Regions from separate parts of the Roseovarius sp. THAF8 genome, predicted to be linked through region 3. Evidence: riboswitches for the same ligand, from Rfam matches in the RefSeq annotation. Region 3 holds a riboswitch; each other region holds the start of a gene.

What was found. A riboswitch is a leader RNA that binds a small molecule or an ion and turns the genes downstream of it on or off. The one in region 3 is predicted to bind thiamine pyrophosphate.
Region 1: linked by a shared signal. The riboswitch ahead of FIU85_RS19315 (NUDIX hydrolase) and the one ahead of thiC (phosphomethylpyrimidine synthase ThiC) in region 3 are both predicted to bind thiamine pyrophosphate.
Region 2: linked by a shared signal. The riboswitch ahead of thiB (thiamine ABC transporter substrate binding subunit) and the one ahead of thiC (phosphomethylpyrimidine synthase ThiC) in region 3 are both predicted to bind thiamine pyrophosphate.

What each region holds. Positions count from the first base shown of each region.
Region 1 covers NZ_CP045410.1:3,928,946-3,936,125, forward strand. The annotation lists gene FIU85_RS19300 (NAD(P)-dependent oxidoreductase) at 21-914, opposite strand; gene FIU85_RS19305 (hypothetical protein) at 1,097-1,273, shown strand; gene thiD (bifunctional hydroxymethylpyrimidine kinase/phosphomethylpyrimidine kinase) at 1,270-2,076, opposite strand; gene FIU85_RS19315 (NUDIX hydrolase) at 2,073-2,522, opposite strand; TPP riboswitch at 2,557-2,691, opposite strand; gene FIU85_RS19320 (LysR substrate-binding domain-containing protein) at 2,680-3,591, opposite strand; gene FIU85_RS19325 (LysE family translocator) at 3,751-4,365, shown strand; gene FIU85_RS19330 (biotin--[acetyl-CoA-carboxylase] ligase) at 4,938-5,690, shown strand; gene FIU85_RS19335 (type III pantothenate kinase) at 5,711-6,481, shown strand; gene FIU85_RS19340 (ribonuclease J) at 6,488-7,180, shown strand, end outside.
Region 2 covers NZ_CP045410.1:2,513,518-2,520,697, forward strand. The annotation lists gene FIU85_RS12305 (asparaginase) at 1-784, shown strand, start outside; gene FIU85_RS22355 (hypothetical protein) at 840-1,277, shown strand; gene FIU85_RS12315 (ATP-binding cassette domain-containing protein) at 1,487-2,182, opposite strand; gene FIU85_RS12320 (thiamine/thiamine pyrophosphate ABC transporter permease ThiP) at 2,169-3,725, opposite strand; gene thiB (thiamine ABC transporter substrate binding subunit) at 3,701-4,693, opposite strand; TPP riboswitch at 4,727-4,837, opposite strand; gene FIU85_RS12330 (YciI family protein) at 5,077-5,391, opposite strand; gene FIU85_RS12335 (SRPBCC domain-containing protein) at 5,413-5,856, opposite strand; gene FIU85_RS12340 (helix-turn-helix transcriptional regulator) at 5,860-6,183, opposite strand; gene serB (phosphoserine phosphatase SerB) at 6,257-7,129, opposite strand.
Region 3 covers NZ_CP045410.1:424,890-432,069, forward strand. The annotation lists gene FIU85_RS02120 (cytochrome P450) at 1-958, opposite strand, end outside; gene FIU85_RS02125 (hypothetical protein) at 955-2,163, opposite strand; gene FIU85_RS02130 (cytochrome c biogenesis CcdA family protein) at 2,330-3,082, opposite strand; gene FIU85_RS02135 (sulfurtransferase TusA family protein) at 3,188-3,415, shown strand; gene FIU85_RS02140 (phasin family protein) at 3,613-3,978, shown strand; TPP riboswitch at 4,043-4,164, shown strand; gene thiC (phosphomethylpyrimidine synthase ThiC) at 4,271-6,070, shown strand; gene FIU85_RS02150 (ribonuclease E/G) at 6,321-7,180, opposite strand, start outside.

The DNA of each region.
Region 1 (7,180 bases), 550 kb from region 3:
GATGTCCCAACGCTTTTGTATCAGGAAGCGGACCGCCTGATGCGTGCTTCGATAGCCTGGACCACCGCGATCATGTCATCCTCATCGCGGCCCATGGCCTCGGTTTCGGCATAGAGCGCCTCGCAGACGTTCATCAGGGGGGAGGCAGTGCCGGCGGCTCTTGCAGCTTCCAAGACCAGACGGCTGTTTTTCAGCACGTCCGAGATACCGGCCTGACGGCTGAAATCCTGGATGCGCAGCTTGTCGATCTTCACGCGGGAGACGTCGCTGGCCATCGGCCCGGCATTGAGGATGTCGGCGAAGCGGTCCATGTCGAGCCCGTGGCGCGCCGCGAAATGCGCGGCTTCGGCAAGGCCGGTGACCATGGTGATCAGGAAGGTATTGACCGCAAGTTTCATTTGCAGGGCGCCGGGTACGGTGCCGCAGTCGAAGAGCTGTTTGCAGATCGGCGAGAGCATGGGGCGCAGGCGTTCGACCTCCTCGGGAGGTCCGGCCAGCATGCCGACGAGTTGACCTGCCTCCGCCGGCTTTCGAGAACCAGAGACCGGCGCCTCGACAAAGCGGCCGTCGGCGGCGGCGATATCCTGTGACAAGCCCTGGGAGTATTTCGCGGAGGTCGTGCCCATCGACACGATGCAATGCCCGGCGACACGATGCGTGAAAGCCTCGGTGTCGCGGCCCAGAACGGCATCGGTCGCGGCCTCGTTTTCCAGCATCAGAAGCACCGTGGTGCATTGGGCGAAGAGGTCGTCCACATCGGCTGCCACCTTGGCCCCGGCCTCTCTCAACGGGGCGGTTCGTTCCGCCGTCCGGTTCCAGACCATCAGGGACTGTCCGGCGCGGCGCAGGTTCAGCGCCATAGGTTCGCCCATGGTGCCCAAGCCGATGAAGCCGATTTGTTCTCCTGATGCCATGACTGTCTCCCGTTTCCGCGGGACCCAAGCTAGCCGAGCTCAATCATTCTGAATAACGAAATGAATGAAACCGTGGGTTTCAATATTCGGATATGTGAGTTTGCTGCAGAGGTTGAAGACTCTGCATTTCACCAGCAGCCTGCCGCCTCTCACCCGGGGGCTCTGCGCCGGGGGCGATGGTGGTGCGCTTCCGCGACAGGGCGGCAGACACCGCCCGGATGATCGAGACGGCGCGCGCGCTGAAATCCGCGCTGGCCTTCAGCCCAGGCGCGCGGGGCGTCGCCGTGGTTTCGGCCATCTGCGGACAGCTGGACCCAGAGGCCGCCGCCTGCCGCTCAGGAACAGGATCGACACCCTAGGCGCCTGACGCCCAGAGCGCATGGAAGTGATGCACCGGCCCGTGACCGTGGCCCACGTTCAGCGTGTCGCTTTGGGCAAGCGCGGCGTGCAGATAGGCCTTGGCGCGGGCCACTGCCTCGGGCATGTCGTGATGCGGCAGAAGCGCGGCGATGGCCGAGGAGAGGGTGCAGCCGGTGCCATGATCGTTGGTCGTTGTGATGCGCAGGGCCTTCAGTGCCCGGGTGCCCTCGGGTCCGGCCAGCAGGTCGGTGCTGTGCTCGCCCTTCAGATGCCCGCCCTTGAGCAGCACGTAATCGGAGCCAAGTGCCATGAGCTCGGGCAGGGCGGCTTGCATCGTCTCGGCGGTCCAGTCGTCTTCGCGGCCCAGTAACACGGCGGCTTCGGGCAGATTCGGGGTGATGACGCGGGCCAGCGGCACGAGCGCCTCGCGCACGGCCGAGACCGCTTCAGGGTCGAGCAGGGCATGGCCGCTCTTCGCGACCATCACCGGATCGAGCACGATGTTGTCTGCCCCGTGATGGCTCAGCCTGTCGGCCACCGCCTCGGCAATCCCGGCATTTGCGATCATCCCGATCTTCACCGCGTCGACGCGCACGTCGTCCAGTACCGCGTCGATCTGGGCGGCGACGAAATCGGGGTCCAGCGCCTGGAAGCAGCGAACACCTTGTGTGTTCTGCGCGACCACCGCGGTGATGGCGGAACAGGCATAGGCGCCAAGCGCGGACATGGCCTTGATATCGGCCTGGATGCCTGCGCCGCCTGAGGGGTCGGTGCCCGCGATGGTCAGGACATTGGCAATCATGACGGCACCTCTGACATCAAGGCGGCGGCCTCATGCGCGACCTCGGCCACATCGAGGCTCAGGGCGAGGCTGGTTCCCTTGAGGGCTTTAAGATCTACCCAACGCGCCTCCAGCGCGTCGTCCCCTGCAACCGGCTCTCCCGCCGTCCATCGGAACAGCACGGCGATCAGGATGAAATGCCGGCGCAGGGTGCCGGCGGGGCCGAGGTCAAACGCGTCAACTGCGGTGAACACGCGGAGCGGCTCGGCGGAAACGCCGGTTTCCTCCGACAGTTCTCTGGTTGCGGCCTCGAACAGCGTTTCGCCGTGGTCGATCTTTCCGCCCGGAAATCCCCATCGTCCCGCGTCGGGCGGATTTGCGCGGCGAACAAGAAGGACCTGGTTGTCGCGTATGACGGCGGCGATGGTCGCCGAAATCGGGCGGGGGACTGTCGATGGAGATGGCAAGGCGGCCTCGTCATGCTGAGGCCGGCAAGGGCAAGAGAGCGCTGCGATCCTGTCCCTTCGCCGGCATGATCCGGATCAGGTTCAAAGGGTCACCGCGCTGCCCAACGATCCTGCGACCGAAGCGCCAGCGATATCTCAGCCCCTTGTCGGGACACCCCTAGGTGGTTCCGAGCCTATCAGGATGGTGCACGAAATCAACGCCTCCCGCGCTGTAAATTGCCGGGTCCAGATGCCTGAGGGTCTCTTCCCGCAGCACTTGCGCAAGTCTTTCGGCAAAACGCGACAGGTTTGGCGCCCGCAACAGGCGCACCTCGATATTCGGCAACTCCGGCAGGCCAAGCTCCGAGCCGAGACAGGCGATATCCTCCGGCCTGCCGTGATCCGTGCGCACGGCTATGCCCAGACCACTGCGCAGGCCGGCCCAGACGGCGGGCAGGCTGGGCGTGGTGAGCGCGGCGCGCCAGCGCGTCCGGCTGTGGTCAAGCGTGGCAAGCGTGGCCTGCCGAAACAGGCAGGGGTGGTTGAACATGATGAGGGGGAGGGGGGCGGCAACGGCGACCTCCGGCAGATCGCGATGCGCCAGCCAGTGCATGGGGCATTCGCACAGGGTTTCGCCTTCGGTCGGGCTGCCGGGCCGGAAAAAGGCGATCGCGGCGTCGATGCGCCCGGCACGGACCTCTTCGGCGAGCCTGTGGTTTTCCCCGGCCTGCACGTCGACATGCACGTTTTCCACGTCCTGTCCGAACCTGCCGAGTGTCGCAGGCATCACGTCATCGAAGAAATCCTGCGGCAGGCCGAGTCGCACGGAGGCCTTGCCTGCCGCCGCGCCGACCGAGAGCGCGGCTTCGTCGTTCAGCGCGACGATACGCCGGGCATAGGCGATGAAAGCCTCGCCCGCTTCGGTCGGCACGAGGCCGCGTCCCTTGCGAACGAACAGAGTTGTGCCCGCCTGCTGTTCCAGCTTCTTGAGGTGCATGCTGACGGCGGATTGCGAGCGGCCGAGTTGCACGGCAGCGCGCGCGAAGCTTCCCAGATCCGAGCCAACGACGACCGTACGGAGCGCGTCCATGTCAAAGCTTGGCATTGGTTCCGATTCTCGAATTATAGGGTTTCGATCTATTTGATTTTCTTAAGTCATAGCCTTGGATACCCTACCGTTCAAGAGGATGCTCTCCGGCAGGACGCGATTTTGCGGCAGTCGAAGGAGAGCTTAAGGGCCAGAACCAAGATGATCGGAAATACCCTGATACTCATCGCGGCCGCCCTGCCGCTCATGGGCAGCCCGGGGCCGGCCACGATCAGCTTGGCGAGTCTGGGCGCTGCATTCGGGTTTTGGAACGCCCTGCCGTATCTCATGGGCATAATACTTGGAACCATCGTGGTGCTGGCGATCATCGCGACCGGCGTGACCGGGGTCATGTCTTCCGAGGCCTGGTTGCTGGTGGTCCTCCGCATTGCTGCGGTGGCCTATATTCTTTACCTGGCGTGGAAGATCGCGACGGCGCCTGTCGGGCAAGCGCCAACTGGCGCCGGTGGTCGTTCGGGCGTAGTCATAGGGTCGTTTCTACCGGGCCTCGGCCTTGCCGTGGCCAACCCCAAAGCCTACGCGGCGATCGGCGCCGTGTACGCCGGATACTCGATCACGCCCGAGCACCTCTTGCTTGACACGTTCTTGAAGTTCATCGCGTTGGCCTTCATGGCCGCGGTCGTGAATACTGCCTGGCTCGTATTCGGGAGCACATTCTCCCGCTTCCTGGAAGATCCGAGCGTGGGACGTGCAATCAATATCGTATTCGCTATCATGCTTGTTCTGTCGGTCGGCGTTGCGTTCCTCCTCGGTTGAACCTGCAGCGCTCGAGTTGGAGTTACAGCAATCCACGATCAGTCGCGCCGTTCGAGAACTGGAAGGTTCTCTTGTTGCACCCTCTTGGTCTAACCGCGCCTGTGGATCAGGTCATCCAGTTCGCTTCCAATGCAATGCGCCCGAGGCGACCGTCAGTAATATTCGATTGTTGGCGATTTCATTGGCGCTGCTCGATCGGGTCTACCTCCCTCAGTACTGTTGACGTGCGAGTTCGGCTTGCATTCTTGCTTCGGCGAGACTGATGCTTGTATACGACCCAAGACCCATCTCGCGTTGGCGTCCCCAGAACTAAAAGCGAAAGATCCAAAGGGACCCGCCGTCAGGCGGTTGTAAAGCCACAGGCACAGCCCGTCGCAAAGCCCGCCTGATTTGATTTTGCCATGATGATATCCTCCGTTTTATATACGTTCTAACGTGGGACTTCCCGGGTCATAAGGGGACCTGCGGAAACACTAAATTATTACGATGAAAGGAAAATCTATTCCAATGACACGCGGTGGGAACGTATGGCGCAACAAGGATGCCTCTCCGGCGGGAGTATTTTTCGAACGATGAAAGAGCCGTGGCCAGAAGGATACGGGCGGCGGGTGCTGGACGAGGTGGACAGCACCAATGCCGAGGCGGCGCGGATTGCGCCCAACCTGCAAGGGCCGGAGTGGATATTGGCCCGCCACCAGACGGCGGCGCGGGGGCGGCGCGGGCGGCCCTGGGCCAACCCGGAGGGCAACTTCGCGGCGACGCTGGTGATGCGGCCCACAGAAAGCGCCGACCAGGTGGCCCTGCGGTCCTTCGTGGCGTCGCTGGCGCTGTACGACGCCTTTGTCGCGGCGACGGGACGGCCCCTGGGCTTTGCGCTGAAATGGCCCAATGACGTGCTGCTGAATGGCGGCAAGCTGGCCGGGATCCTCTTGGAAAGCGCGGGCGCGGGAAGCAGCCTCAGCCATTTTGCCATCGGGATCGGGGTGAACCTGAAGAGCGCGCCCGAGGCGGGCGCGGTCGAGCCGGGCGCGGTGCGGCCCGTGTCGCTGTTGTCGGAGACCGGGGCGAAGATCGACCCCGAGGAGTTCCTCGATCTACTGGCGCCGGCCTATGCGCGGCTCGAGGCGCAGTTCGTGACCTACGGGTTCGCCCCCATTCGCGCGGCCTGGATGGACCGGGCAGCGCGGCTGGGCGAGGTGATCACGGCGCGGACCGGGCGCGAGACCTTTACCGGCACGTTCGAGACGGTGGACGCGGGCGGCAATCTTGTTCTAACAGATGCCAAATCGCGCCACGTCATCCCGGCGGCGGACGTGTTTTTCTAAGGGGAAGAGAGGGCGGTGCCATGCTTCTGGCGATCGACTGCGGCAACACCAACACGGTTTTCGCGATCTGGGACGGGTCGGAGTTTCTGTGCACCCTTCGCACCTCGACCCACCATGCGCGGACGGCGGATGCCTATTTCACGTGGTTCTCGACGCTGGTGAAGCATTACGAGATCGATCTGGACATCACCGACGTGATCATCTCGTCCACGGTGCCGCGTGTGGTGTTCAACCTGCGCGTCTTTGCCGACCGTTTCTTTGGCTGCCGGCCCATCGTGGTGGGCAAGCCGGAATGCGCCCTGCCGCGCCAGCCGCGGGTGGACGAGGGCACGCAGGTGGGGCCGGACCGGCTTGTTAATGCGGCCGGGGCCTATGACCTTTATGGCGGCAACCTGATCGTGGTGGATTTCGGCACCGCGACGACCTTCGACGTGGTGGCGGATGACGGGGCCTATGTGGGGGGCGTGATTTCCCCCGGCGTCAACCTGAGCCTAGAGGCCTTGCACATGGCGGCGGCGGCCTTACCTCATATCGACGTGACGAAGCCGCAGAAGGTGATCGGCACCAACACGGTGGACTGCATGCAGTCGGGCGTATTCTGGGGGTACGTGGGATTGGTCAACGGGGTGTGCGACCGCATCCGGGCCGAGTATGAGACGCCGATGAAGATAATCGGCACGGGCGGCCTTGCGCCGCTTTTCGCGCAGGGTGACCTGCTGTTCGACGAAATTAGAGAAGATCTGACGATGCATGGGCTGACCGTGATCCATGCCCATAACAAGGAAGGCTGATCGGGGATGAGCAGTGAGAGATTGACGTACCTTGCCCTTGGCGGGGCGGGGGAAATCGGCATGAACGCCTATGTCTACGGATACGGCGCGCCGGGCAAGGAGAGGTATATCCTTGTGGATCTGGGCGTGACCTTTCCGGACATGGACGGCACGCCGGGGGTGGACCTGATCTTCCCCGACATCGCGTGGCTGGAAGAGCGGCGCGACCAGTTGGAGGCGGTGTTCATCACGCACGCGCATGAAGACCACGTGGGGGCCGTGGCGCATTATTATGACCAGTTGGGCGCGCCCATCTATGCGCGGGCCTTCACCGCCAATATCGCGCGCCGCAAGATGGACGAGCATGGCCACCCCGAAAAGGCGGTGCAGACCGTGTCGCCCTGGCCCGAGACGACCGAAGCCGGGCCGTTCACGGTGGGGTTCGCGCCGATCTCGCATTCGATCCCGGAAAGTTCCGGCCTGGTGATCGACACACCCGCGGGCCGGATCGTGCATTCGGGCGATTTCAAGATCGACATGAGCCCCGTGGTCGGCGAGGCGTTCGACGAGGGAATGTGGGCCGAGATCGCCAGACCGGGGGTGAAGGCGCTGGTTTGCGATTCGACGAACGTGTTCAACGCCCATGAGGGGCGTAGCGAGAGCACCGTGGGCCCCGAGATCGAGAAGCTGGTGGCGGGGTGCAAGGGCATGGTCGTGGCG
Region 2 (7,180 bases), 2.0 Mb from region 3:
GCAGCTGGCCCTGGCCTGCGCCTCGCACCAGGGCGCGGCGGTGCATACCGATGCGGTGAACGACTGGATCCACGGGTTGGGCCTGAGCGACGGCGATTTTCGCTGCGGCCCGCAGATGCCGCAGGACCGCGCCGCGTTCAATCACCTGATCAAAACCGACGGATCGCCCTGCCAGGTGCACAACAATTGTTCCGGCAAACATGCCGGGTTCATGACCCTGTCGAAGCACCTGAACGGCGGGCCCGAATACGTGGACCCGGACCACCCGGTGCAGCGCGCCTGTTTCGAGGCTTTCGAGGAACTGACCGGAGAGCGCAGCCCGGGATTTGCGCCAGACGGGTGCAACGCGCCCAACTCGATCACCACAATGCGCGGGATGGGGCGCGCCATGGGCTGGTTCGCCAGTGCCACCGAAGGCGGTGGCGCGCGGCAGGATGCTGCGGTGCGGCTGCGCGAGGCGATGATCGCCAATCCCTTGCTGGTGGCGGGCGAGAAACGCGCCTGTACCGAGCTGATGAAAGCCTGCCACGATCCCGTGGCGCTGAAGACTGGCGCCGAAGGCTTCTTCGTGGCCATTGCGCCGACCAGGAAGCTGGGCATCGCGCTGAAAGTTGCGGATGGCAGCACGCGGGCCGCGAATTGCACCATCGCCGCCTTGCTGGTGCGCATCGGTGTGCTTGCGCCCGAGCATCCGGCGACGCTGAAGTTCATGAACGCGCCGATCCTGAATCGCCGCAAGGTGCGCACCGGAATCGTGAAGCCGGTGGACGGGCTGCTGGCCTGACTCTTCAAGGAGTCGCGGCGCCTTTGACGACATCCTGCCGATTGCGGTATCCGCCATGCGCTGGTTTTCGCGTTGCGGCGTTTCCCTGCCCAATACCGGCAGCACAATGCCGAGGAAAACCGGCGCTTTAGGCCTGATTTCGCACGACCGGCTTTCATCCGGCGACGGGCTCTTTCGGGATTGGAATGGCGCGATCATGTTCAGGGTCCGCGGGCAGAAACGCCCCGGACAACCTGAACCCAGAAAAGGGAAACCAAAGATGACCAAGACACTTTCTGCAGCGACGTTCGCGCTTGCCCTGACCGTTCCGGCCCTGGCCTTTGCCTTGGAAGCGGATACCGACGGCGACGGCATGGTCTCGATGGAAGAATTCCAGGCCGCGATGCCCGATGCGCCGGCCGGCACTTTCGAGCAACTGGACTCTGATGCCGATGGCATGCTGAGCGAAGCCGAAGTCGCGGCAGGACAAGAGGCGGGCATCCTTCCCGCCTAGGCCGTCACCCGGCCGGGGCGTGCGCCTTTCCCCCCATCCTGAGCGCACGCCCCATTCTTACGCCCGTGGTGTTTCATGAAACGCCCGGGCCGCGGCACGGGCCGGAAGGCGGGCACATTCCCCAGATGAGTGCATAGGTGTCCGTCCTCTTGATCCTCAGGCCCCGTCAGGGGTCGGTCCGTGCCGCTTTTTCCTTTTGAAATGAAGGTCTACGCGCCGAGATAGTCGCGCAGGACCGGCGGCGGATCGTCGAGCAGGTCGGCGGTCGGTCGCGGGGCATGCGCGGTGCCGTCGGCGACGAGGATGGCCTGTTCGGTGATGCGCCGGGCGTCCTCTGGCGCGTGGGAGATCATCAGGAAGGTCGCGCCGGTTTCGCGGGCGATCTCTGCGACGAGGTCGAGCATCTCCATCCGCAGCGCCGGGCCAAGCGCGGCGAAGGGTTCATCCAGCAGGAGCAACGGCTTGTCCTGCAGCATGACGCGGGCGAGGGCCGCGCGGCTGCGCTGGCCGCCCGACAGTTCGCCGGGTTTGCGGGCGTCCATGTCCGCCAGGCCGACGCGGTCCAGAGCCTGGGTCACGCGGCTCCTGTCGGCGGGCGGCAGGCGCAGGTTGGGTGAGAGGCCAAGGCCGACGTTCTGCGCCAGTGTCAGGTGCGGGAAAAGGTTGTCCTCCTGAAACAGCATGGCGACGGGGCGGGCTCCGGGGGCTTGATTGGTGATGTCGACGCCGTGCCAGGTCATGTGCCCCTCTGCCAAGGGCAGGAATCCCGCGATGCCTTCGAGCAGGGTGGACTTGCCGGCGCCCGAGGGGCCGATGACGGCGACGGTCGCGCGTTCCGGCACGGTCAGGTCGGCGGCCAGCGTGAAGCCGCCGTTGCGGATGGTGGTGGCGTCAAGTTTCAGCATGGCGGTGCCCCCCACGGTCGAGCAGCCAGAAGACCCCGAAGGACAGGATCAGCAGCAGGAAGGAGGCGGCGGCTGCGGCCTCCATCTGGTAGGAGCCCATGAGGCGGTAGATCTGCAAGGGCAGGGTGGCCACGTCGGGATCGGCAAAGAGCGTGATGACGCCGAGATCGCCCATCGAGAGGGCGGCGGCCAGTCCGGCGGCAAAGCCGATCTGCGGGCGCAGGCGGGGCAGCAGGACATGGCGCAGGAAGGGCAGCCCGGCCATGCCGAGCGAGAGGCCGAGGCGGCCTTGGCGCGCCACGATGTCGCGGGCGCGGGGCACGAGAATGCGCAAGGCGAAGGGCAGCACGGTGATGGCGTTGACCAGCGCGGTGACGGGCAGGGCGAAGGCCTGCGGATTGGCGTAGGGCCGGATCGCGATGAAGAGCCCGGTGCCGATCACCAGCGGCGACGCGGCGAGGCCCAGGAGGCCTGCGATTTCCACCATACGACCCCGTCCGGTTGCGATGGCGGTGGCCATGGGCAGCGCCATGCAGAGCAGCAGGGCCGTGCTGAGCATCGCGACGCCAAGCGAGGTGAGCGCGGCGGTCCAGACCTGGCCCGGCATGTCGGCAAAGCCGGGCAGGCCCGACAGCGCGATGGCCATGAGCGGCACGAGCAGGAAGACTGCCGCCACACATATGAACAGCGCGTCAACCCACCGTGCGGTGGTCGTTTTTCCGTCGAACCGGCGCAAACCGCGATCGAAGCCCGAGCCGAACCCTTCGCCGCGCGCCAGCCAGAGGGCGATGCCACCGGCGAAAACCGTCAGGCCAAGCTGCACGGCGGACAAGAGCGCGGCCCGCCCAAGATCGAAGTCAAACCTGAACGCTTGGTAAATGGCGAGTTCTATCGTGGTCGCCCGCGGCCCGCCGCCGAGGGTGAGGGCGACGGCAAAGCTGGTGAGGCAGATGGCGAAGATCACGGTGAAGGCGCCGGGGATCAGGCGCAGGAGCATCGGCAGTTCGATCACCCGGAACATCGACCAGCCGTCGATGCCCAGAAGCGCGGCAAGGCGGAAGCGTTCGGCGGGGATTTCCTGCCAGCCTTGCAGGACAAGGCGGGTGGCCAGGGGCAGGTTGAAGAACACATGCGCGAGGACGACGCCGTGCAGCCCGTAGATCTGCACCGGGGGCAGGCCGAGCGTGCCCAGGGCCGCACTGACCCAGCCGCCGCGGCCGAAGACCTCGATCAGGCCCAGCACGGCGACGATCACGGGCAGGATGAACGGGGCGCCCAGCAGCGCGATCAGCAGGCTGCGGCCCCGGAACCGGCGGCGGGCGAGGGCGCGCGCGACGGGGACGGCCAGCAGCACCGAGAAAAGCGCCGAGAGCGTCGCCTGCACCAGCGTGAAGCGCAGGGCGGCCCAGTCGGCGGCGGTGAAGCCGCGCCCGGTTTCGGCGCGCAGGGCCACGGCCAGGAGCGCGCCGAAGATGAGCACCGCCACGAGGGCGGCGGCGCTCCATCCCGGTCTGGCGCTTAGCGGCTGAGCGCGTTCAGCCATTCGTCGAGCGCGGCATCGCGGGCGGCGGCGGCCTCTTCGGCGCTGAGAAGCAGGGATTTTTCCGGTTGCACGAGTGTCTCGAACCCGTCGGGCAGGCCGTCGTCAAGTTGCACGGCGGGGTACATCCAGTTGGTCGTCGGAATGACCGACTGGAAGTCCTGGGTCAGCATGAACGCGAGGAACTGGTTGGCCAGCTCCGGCTGATCGGTGGAGGCCAGTTTGCCGGCCACCTCGACCTGCATGTAATGGCCTTCGTCGAAGGTGGCGGCGGTCTTGGTGTCGTCCTCTTCGGCGATCAGGTGATAGGCGGGCGAGGTGGTGTAGGACAGCACCATGTCGGCCTCGCCTTCGAGGAAGAGGCCGTAGGCTTCGGTCCAGCCCTTGGTGACGGTGACGATGTTGTCCGAGAGCCCCTCCCAGATCGCCGGGGCCTCGTCGCCATAGGCGGTCTTGACCCACATCAGCAGGCCGAGGCCGGGGGTCGAGGAACGGGGATCCTGGATGACGATAGAGGTGTCGCTGTCGGCCAGGGCCCTGAAATTGCTGGGTGCGTCCATGTCGGTGTCGTGCACGAATGCGAAATAGCCCCAGTCGTAGGGCAGGAAGACAGGGTCGTCCCAGGTGATGGGCAGGTCGAGGTCGGGGGTCATGCCATGCTGGGCGAAGAGGCCGGTGTCCTTGGCGGCGGCGGTCAGGTTGGTGTCGAGGCCCAGGACGATGTCGGCGTCGGTATTTTCTCCCTCGAGCCGGACGCGGGCCAGCAGGGCGGCGCCGTCCTCGACGCCGACGAGATTGAGGTCGCAGTTGCAGGTGGCCTCGAACGCCTTTTCGATCTGCGGGCCGGGGCCCCATTCGGCGACGAAGCTGTCATAGGTGTAAACGGTCAGTTCGGGCGTCTGGCCTGACTCCTGCGCCACGGCGGACGTGGCGGCAGTCAGGAATCCCGCAGTCAAAACAAGGTGTTTCATGGCATCCTCCGTTCCGGTGGAGGGTGCGGCGCGATGCGGCTGCATGACCTTCCCTCCGCCGGTTTCAGCCGGTTCAGGTTCAACGGGTTCGCGATCTGCATCTCAGTCGCCGGGCCGGGCCGGGCGACACCCCGAGGTTTCAACAGGAACCTAGGGGCAAGCCGGGGTCGGGACAAGGTGAATCGGCGAATCGGAAGGTTAAGGCGTTGGGAATCGCCGAAAACGGCATGTCGGTACCCGTGTCGGTATCCGGGTGGTATCGCGACGGTGCGATTTTCGCCGGGGCACCGGGTTGACGCACCGCGCGGCGTTGTGGCGGTCGAGAGCGGGCTGACGGCCCGAAACGGCCGGTGAGGTCCCGGGTCGAGCCCGGGACGCGTGGGTTACATTTCGACGATCGGGGCGACCTCGACGCTGCCCTTGCCGCCATCGAGGATCGGGCAGCCGCGGGCGATCTCGCAGGCCTCGGCGTCATCCGCGGCCTCGACGATGGAATAGCCCGAGAGGGGATTGGACCCGCCATTGTCGGCGATGCCGTCGATGCTGACGGTTTTGGACATGCCGACGGGGTTGCCGGGGTCGATGAGCTTGCCGCCGAGGCCGCCGAGCCAGCTTTCCCAGGCGGTCATCGCCTTGAGCCCCTCTTCTTCGGTCTCGGGCCGGCCGCCGCCGTGATAGGCGAGGATGTACTTGGGCATGTGTCGGTCTCCTTTCAGGGGTCAGTGGGGTTGGCTTTGCAGGTGGCGGGCGAGGCGGACCAGCGGGCCGCTTGTCCAGCCGGTTTCGTGGCGCGCGGCGCGGTCGTCGTCGGGCAGGTCGCGGTGGTCGATGGTCAGCCGGGCGCCGTCCCGCGTGGGCGTGACGGTGAAGGTGACGTGGCTTTCGGGGGCGCGCATGCCCTCGGGCAGGTGCCATGTCCAGGTGAAGCCGACGCTGTGCGGCGGGTCGACATGCGTGACGTTGCCCGACATGCGGTAGCGGTTGCCGTCGGAATCCAGCATCTCGGAGTGCCAGGGGCCTTCGCGGGTGAAATCGAGAGCCGTGTCGGGCAGGCTCATACCGTCATGGCCCCACCATTCCAGCACTTCGGCCCGTGCGGTGATGGCGCGGAACAGGCGTTCGGGCGTGACGGGGAAGTCGCGGGTGATGCGGACGTCGGCCATCCGTCAGTCCCGCTCTTCGAGGGCGAGGTGGGTGGCGAGGCGGTCCATCGACGCCTGCCAGAAGGCGCGGTGATCGAGCGTCCAGTCGGCGATGGAATTCAGCGCTTCGGGGCGGACGGAATAGAGCCGGCTGGTGCCCTGGATGCGCTGCTCGACGAGCCCCGCCTGCCGCAGCACCTTGAGGTGGCGGGACATGGCCGGGGCGCTGATATGGGCCTGTTCGACGAGACGACCGGCGGGCAGTTCGCCCTCGGCCATCAGGCGCTCGACCACGGCAAGACGGGTCGGGTCGGAGAGGGCCGCGAAGGTGTTGGTCAGGTGGGTCATGACGTATAATTAACAGATAGGTTAATTAACGTAAAGATGAAATGGCGCAACGATGCGTGGGCTTTCGCCCACCCTACAGGATCTGGAAATCGTTGCAGTCGTAACCTTGCAGGTAAAGCAGCGCGGTGAGGTCGCCGTGGTTGATGCGCAGATCGCATTGGGCGGCGACCGAGGGCTTGGCGTGAAGCGCGACGCCGCTGCCGGCGCGGGCGAGCATCCCGAGGTCGTTGGCACCGTCGCCCACCGCCAGCACGTCGATGTCCGAGATGTTGAGGCGGGTGGTGATGTCGGCAAGTGCCTGCACCTTGGCCTCGCGCCCGAGGATGGGGCGGGCGACGTCGCCGGTGAGCTTGCCATCCTCGACAAGCAGCGTGTTGGCGCAGTTCTCGTCGAAGCCGAGCAGCGTGGCGACATGCGAGGTGAAGGCGGTGAAGCCGCCCGAGACGAGGGCGGTATAGGCACCGTGGGCCTTCATCGTGGCGAGCAGGGTGGCGCCGCCGGGCATGAGGGTGATGCGGGTGTCTAGCACCTCGGCGATGACGTCTTCGGGGAGATCCCTGAGCAGGGCGACACGTTCCAGAAGGGCACCCTCGAAATCGAGTTCGCCGTTCATGGCGCGGGCGGTGATGTCCTTGACATGCGCGCCGACGCCGGCCTCTTCGGCCAGTTCGTCAATGCACTCCTGCTGGATCATGGTGCTGTCCATGTCGGCCAGCAGCATCCGCTTTCGGCGATTCTCGGACGGTTGGACCACAAGGTCGGTGCGCAGGGTTTGCAGGTTGTCCCAGACCTCCCACCGGTTGTCGGGCAGGGCGGCCATGTCGAACTCCGCCGCCTCGTCGGGCGAGAGCCAGCGGGCCTCGAACCCGCCCCAGGCATTGCGCAGGTTCTCGACCAGGGCGGGGTCGAGCGTGCCCGGAGGCGCGATGAGGGTGGTGGTGAACATGGGGTATCTCCGCGCTGCGCTGTGGATGCGGGCATAGCGCAGGTTGGGGTG
Region 3 (7,180 bases):
AGACATCGCGCGAGACGCGCAGTTTGCCCATGTCCGAAAAGCCCATCGTGCCGTCCGTCAGCACGCCTTGCGCCTCGGCGGCGAGGCGGTCCTGCCAGTCGGGATGCATGGCCAGCAGGTAAAGCGCCCAAGAGAGCGCGGAGGCCGAGGTCTCATGGCCCGCGAGAAAGAAGATCGCCACCTGGTCGACCATCTCGGGCGTGTCGAAGCGGTCGCCGGTTTCGGAGTCCGTGGTGGTCATGATCTTGGTGGCCAGATCGTCGGGCGCGGTGCCCGCAGCGATTTCGTCCATGCGGCGGGTCGTCAGGCGGGTGATAAGGTCGCGGATGGTGCGGGCGGTGGCCTTGGTTTTGGCCCGGTGAAAGCGGGGGAACCAGCGCGGCAGCGGCAGGAAGGCGGCAAGGTTCAGCATGGGCTGGGTTCGCTGGTGCTCGCGGAACTCGTTGAAGACGCGGGTGGCAATCTCGTCCTCGATCGGGATCGAGAAGAGCGTGCGGAAGATCACGTCGGCGGCGACGTGGCTGGTCTCGGCCTCAATCTCGACGGGCTGGCCGGTGGCGTGCCCGGCCAAACGGGCCACGGCGCCCTGCCCCGCGGCGAGCATGGCTGGGAAGGTATCGCGCAGGCGCCCGCCCTCGAAGGCCGGGTCGATGATACGGCGCTGGCGTTTCCATGTCTCACCGTTCGTGACGAAGACGGAATTGCCGAGAAGCGGCGTGAGGCCCTCACGCACGCGGTCGGATTTGGGGAAGTCGTCGGGGCGGTTTTTCAGCACGAGGTCAACAAGCTCTGGCTGGTTGCAGAGGTAGGAGCGGAAGAACGGCGTGCGGAATTCGGCCATCCACGCGCGGTAGAGCCGTGCGGGCTGGGCCGAGAGGATGTCGGCCCGGAAGAGCCGCATGTAGCGCCAGAGTGAAACGCGGCCCTCGCGCGCCGGGGGCTTGGGGGGCTGCGTCATGCCGCCATGCTCGTGAAACGGGAGGTGGCGCGGGTGATGCGGCTGGGCGACGGGGCGCGGTCGGCGTAGCGGTGGCCCAAGGTCTGCGGGCCGGCGGTGATCTGGAAATAGTCGTAGTCGCCGGGGCGGTCGAAGGCGCAGAGATACTGGAAATGCAGGCGGAAGAAGCGCCAGCGCAGGGCTTTCCAGCGCTCGGGGCTGAGTGTTTGAGTGAAGGCGGCCGACAGGATCAGGGGCCAGCGCTGGTTTTCGGGGGCGACGCCCGAGACGCAGACGGGATCGCACAGCGCGAAGGCGCAGCCGTCGCCGGGGGCGGTGACGTCGACCCAGGTGAGTTCATCGCGGATCGAAAGGTAATGCAGGTCGGCGCGGAGGCGGTGGGCGTTTTTGAGGAACGAGACCATGGGGACGACCTGCCCCAGCGTGAGGAAAGAGAGTATCGGGCCGTTGTGCGGTACGCGGCCCTGGCGGATCAGGTCGGCGAGGATGGAGACACCCAGATGCGCGCCGGAGGAATGGCCGACCACCAGCACCTCGTCCACGTCCGTGGTGAGCGCCGCGGCGATCTCGTCGGTGAACTGGGCCATCCGCGCCTCCAGCTCGGGCGGGTTGGCGCCCTTGGATTGGGCCGAATAGGCGTAGTCGTGCATGAGGTAGTAGGCGAAGAGCTTGTTGTCGCGGGCCTTGAACCAGTGGAGCACGGGCGGGACCACCGCGAGGCCCGCCCAGGCCGCGTAGGGGTGCAGGAGCGCCAGCAGGCGGCCCAGAGCGTAGGCCAGCGCGAGGGCAATCAGAAGCTGCACGATCAGGAACCCCACCGGGTAGAGCGCGGCGATGACCGGCCCCTTGCGCAGGCGCATCAGGCGGAAGAGCGCGCCCGAGGCGATATAGGTCCAGGCGGTGCGGATGAGTTGCAGGTAGGTGCCGGCGATGCCGCGTTCCATGCTGTCGCGGACGATGTCGGACCAGACCAGCACGTCGAACTCGGTATGGATGTCGTGCCCGTCGATCTGCGCATCGACCTGCCAGCCATAGCGGCCTTCGGATTTGCGGGCGGAAAGGGTGAGGTCATAGCCCGAGAGGCCCGCCTGTTCCGCGCCCTCCTTGCGGTAGAGCTCGCGGTAGCGGCGCGGGTGGATGGGATCGTATCCCGGGATGTAGAACACCCGGCGGCGGGTGACTTGGGCTTGGGTGGGGCTGCTCATGCCAGACCTGTCTTGGCCTCTTCTTTGGGGAGAGGTTAATCGAAGTCTTGGGCAAGAGTAAGGCTGATGTGCGACAGAGAATCCCGGACCCGATCCGGGATCTCATGCCGAGGCGCGGCTGGGCGAGGTCGCGGGACGGGGGCGCAACGGGGGCGGACAGAGGCCCCTAGCCCACCATGGCCAGCGCCGGGAACATCTCGAGCAGCCAGTAGGAGAAGGCGGCGAACCCGCCGGTCAGCATCAGGAGGCCGATGGTCCAGAGCAGGAGCCCCATGATACGCTCGATCTGGTCCATGTGGCGTTTCATCCAGGCCATGAGCCCGGAAAGGCGCGGCAGGAAGGCGGCCACGAGCAGGAACGGGATGCCCAGGCCCGCGGCGTAGACCGCGAGCAGGAGCGTGCCGCGCGTGACCGAGGCCTCGGAGGCGGCGAGCGACAGGATCGCGCCGAGCTGCGGCCCGATGCAGGGGGTCCAGCCGAAGGCGAAGGCGAGGCCGAGGATATAGGCGCCGAAACTGGTGCCGCCCTTGTCGCCCACGTCGAGCCGGGCCTCGCGGTCCATGATGCCGATGCGGAAGATGCCCAGGAAATGCAGGCCGAAGATCATCACGATGAGGCCCGCGGCGGTGTTGAACCAATCCTGGTATTGCAGCAGCTCACGGCCCATGGCCGAGGCGGCGAAGCCCAGCAGAAGAAACACTGTCGACAGGCCCAGCACGAAGAAGAGTGCGGGCAGGATCGCCTTGTTGCGGGACGTTTGCGCGGTTTGCAGGTCGGTGACGGTGACGCCGCTCATGTAGGCGAGGTAAGGCGGCACGATGGGCAGCACGCAGGGGCTGAGAAACGAGAAGACGCCGGCCACCAGCGCGATGGCCATGGCGGGGATCAGGGTGGCGTCTATGAGATCGATTCCGAACATGGACCCCCGTGTATTGCAAAACGAAGGGGGCGTCACGCGACGCGGGGTCACGGGGCGGTCACATCTCGGTGGACAGGCTGTAACGGTTGGATTACCTCCCGAGCCATGAGCGAACCTGAGATCATCGACGCCGTGGGGCTCTTGTGCCCCCTGCCCGTCTTGAAGCTGCGCAAGCGGATGAAGCCGCTGGCGGCAGGCGACGTGATCGTGCTGCGGGCGGATGATCCGGCGGCGGTGATCGACGTGCCGCATTTCTGCGCCGAGGCGGGGCATGAGCTGATCGAGACGGTCGAAGACGGGACGGCCACGCTTTACCGGGTGCGCAAGGGCTGAGCCGCACGGGGGGTGCGACAACGGCGCGGCTCCCAGCGGCCCGGTTGCGCTGTACCTCGGGCCGGCTACGTCATATAATTGTTACAGTTCCGAATGGCGCGAGGCGCATGTTTCGGTGTGGTGTGCCAGTTCGGACGACATTCCCGCAAAGACCGCGCCACCGCGGCCTTTGCCGAAGCTCGGAAGGAGTGGCGCAGATGGCAAAATCGACGAAAAAGACCACCGAAACCCCGGACGCGACCGACCCGGCCCATGCCGGCATGGTCGCCGCGATGGCCGCGTTCAGCCCCGTGGCTACCACGGCGTGGTTCGACATGATGCAGGAAAGCATGCGCTTTGTGACCGAGCGGCTGGAAAAGGACCTGGAGGCGCAGCGCGCGATGCTGGCCTGCAGGACGCCGCAGGAGCTGATGCAGGTGCAGAGCGATTTCATGAAGAAGGCGTTCACGGACTACACCGAAGAGACGCGCCGGATGATGGAGATGATGGGCGTGGCGTTGCGGGTCGATATCAAGGACACCACCCCCACGACCCGGCGCAATTACGACGACGTGCCGGTCTGATCCGAAACCCGCCGCAGCTTTTTCCGAATATCCGTTGAAATCACGGCGACGCTTCGCTAGCCTCCCGCTTACGCAGGGGGGTCCCGCCCAGGGGACTGAGAGGCTGACGAGGGCATATGCCCGGTGACGCGACCCTTTGAACCTGACCCAGTTGACACTGGCGTAGGAAGCTAGGATCGCATCCCCGGCCCGCCCGGGTTGTGGTCCGAAGACGGGGCGCATCGCCCCCGCGTTTCCCCCAAGCCACGACTCATCTGGTGTCTTTTCGAGTAACCGCTTGAGGAGCGCCAAAATGAACGTACCCAATCCCAAGATCACCACGGGCGAGCTGCCCGCATCGCGCAAGATCTATGTGAACGGCACGCAATTCCCCGAGATCCGCGTGCCGATGCGCGAGATTTCCGTGCATCCCACATCGGGCGAAGAGCCCCTGCCCGTCTATGACAGTTCCGGGCCTTACACCGACCCGAACGTGCTGACCGATATCCGCGAGGGGCTGCCGAAGCTGCGCCGCGGCTGGATCACCGCGCGGGGTGACGTGGAGGAATACGAGGGCCGCGTGGTGAAGCCCGAGGACAATGGGTTCGTCGAAGGCGACCGGCTGACGCCGGAATTTCCCAACCTTGCCGCGCCGATGCGGGCCAAGGACGGCAAGGCGGTGACGCAGCTGGCCTATGCGCGGGCGAGCATCGTCACGCCGGAGATGGAGTTCATCGCGATCCGCGAGAACCAGATGCGCGAGACGGTGGCGGAGGCGCGGGACGGCAACGATTGGGGCGCAAATATCCCTGATTACGTGACGCCCGAATTCGTGCGCGACGAGGTGGCGGCGGGCCGGGCGATCATCCCGGCAAACATCAACCACCCCGAGGCTGAGCCGATGATTATCGGGCGCAATTTCCTGGTGAAGATCAACGCCAACATGGGCACCTCCGCCGTCACCTCGTCGATGGAAGAGGAAGTGGACAAGCTGGTCTGGGCGATCCGCTGGGGCGCGGACACGGTGATGGACCTTTCCACGGGCCGCAACATCCACAACACGCGCGAATGGATCATCCGCAACAGCCCCGTGCCGATCGGGACCGTGCCGATCTACCAGGCGCTGGAAAAGGTGAACGGCATTGCCGAGGACCTGACCTGGGAGGTGTTCCGCGACACGCTGATCGAACAGGCGGAACAGGGGGTGGATTACTTTACCATCCACGCGGGCGTGCGCCTGCACATGGTGCCGATGACGGTGGACCGGGTGACGGGGATCGTGTCGCGCGGCGGGTCGATCATGGCCAAGTGGTGCCTGCACCATCACCGCGAGTCGTTCCTTTACGAGCATTTCGAGGAAATCTGCGACATCTGCCGGGCCTATGACGTGAGCTTTTCTTTGGGCGACGGGTTGCGGCCCGGGTCCATCGCGGATGCCAATGACGAAGCGCAGTTCGCCGAATTGGAGACGCTGGGCGAATTGACCAAGATCGCCTGGGCCAAGGATTGCCAGGTGATGATCGAGGGGCCGGGCCACGTGGCCATGCACAAGATCAAGGAGAACATGGACAAGCAGCTGGAATGCTGTCACGAGGCGCCGTTCTATACGCTGGGACCGCTGACCACGGATATCGCGCCAGGGTACGATCATATCACCAGCGGGATCGGGGCGGCGATGATCGGCTGGTTCGGCTGCGCGATGCTGTGCTACGTGACGCCGAAGGAGCATCTGGGCCTGCCCGACCGGGACGACGTGAAGACCGGCGTGATTACCTACAAGATCGCGGCCCATGCGGCGGACCTCGCCAAGGGGCTGCCGGGGGCGCAGCGGCGCGACGATGCGCTGTCACGGGCCCGGTTCGAGTTCCGCTGGGAGGACCAGTTCAACCTGTCGCTGGACCCCGAGACGGCGCGCGAGTTCCATGACCAGACCCTGCCCAAGGAGGCGCACAAGGTTGCGCATTTCTGCTCGATGTGCGGGCCGAAATTCTGCTCGATGCGGATCAGCCATGACATCCGCGCCGAGGCGCAGAAGGAAGGGATGGAGAAGATGGCCGCGAAGTTCCGCGAAGGCGGGGATTTGTACGTGCCGGTGGACGAGGCGGAGGAGTGAGTGCCGGGTTGACCCGGCACTCATCCCGGACCTGATCCGGGATCTCTTCGCGTGGAGATCCTCGGGTCGAGCCCGAGGATGACGGCGCGTGGGGGGCGAGTGGCATCCCGGACTTGAGTCGGGATCTCTGACCGATGAGGTCCCGGGTCAGGCCCGGGACGGCGTGGGCAAGAGGCGCGCGTCGCACCATGTGCATCAAATAAAAACGCCGGGGTCCTGCCCCGGCGTTTTTCGTTTTGGTCAGAGCAACTTAGCCGCCGAAAGACCACCAGCCCTTGCGCTTGGGCTTATCATCGTCCGCCGCTTGCTTGGCGGCCTCGCCCGTGTCCGCGGCTTCGGCGGCGACCGGCTCGGGCTTCTTGCGGGTCGAGGTCGAACGCGTGCGCGGTTTCCTGGCAGGCTTGGCCTCGGCTTCGGGCGCCGAATCCTGAGCCGTTTCGGCGGCTTCGGGGGCGGGTTCTGCCGCCGTTTCCGCCGCCACCTCGGGTGCAGGCTCTTCCTTTTTCTTGCTGCGCGAGCGCGGCTTGGGCTTGGGCTTCTCCGCAGGTTTGTCCTCTGGCGGGGCCTCGGCACTCTCTGCCGGGGCCTCGTCCTGCGCGGCCTCTTCCTTGGGCGTGTCGTCGGTCTTTTTCTCGCGGGACCGGCTCACGCGCTTGGGCTTTTCGTCTTTCGGCGTCTCGTCGGAGGCTTCTTCGGACTTGGCCGTGACAGGCTCGGCCTCGGACGGTTTGTCTTCCGTCTGCGGCGCGTCCCGGCGCTCGGACTGGTCGTTGTCCGACGCGTCGTTGTTGTCGCGGGTGTCGCCGTTCTGCCCGTTTTCGCCATTGCCCGACTTGGAGCGCGAGCGCGACCGGCGGCGGCGCCGGCGCTTTTTCTTGGGCTGGCCGTCGCCGCCGTCGTTGCGCCCGTCATTGCCCTCGTTCTCGGGCGCGGGAGGCGCCTCGGCGGGATCGGGCGTCTCGGCCTCCTCGGCGGCGTCGATATCGTCCATCAGCGAGCTGTCGACGGACACCACCGCCGCGGCGGTCTGCTTGACGTTGCGGGTGGCGGTCTTGAATTTCTCGAGCGAGAAATCGGGGCTGACCAGCGTCGGATCGCCCTCGATCCGCA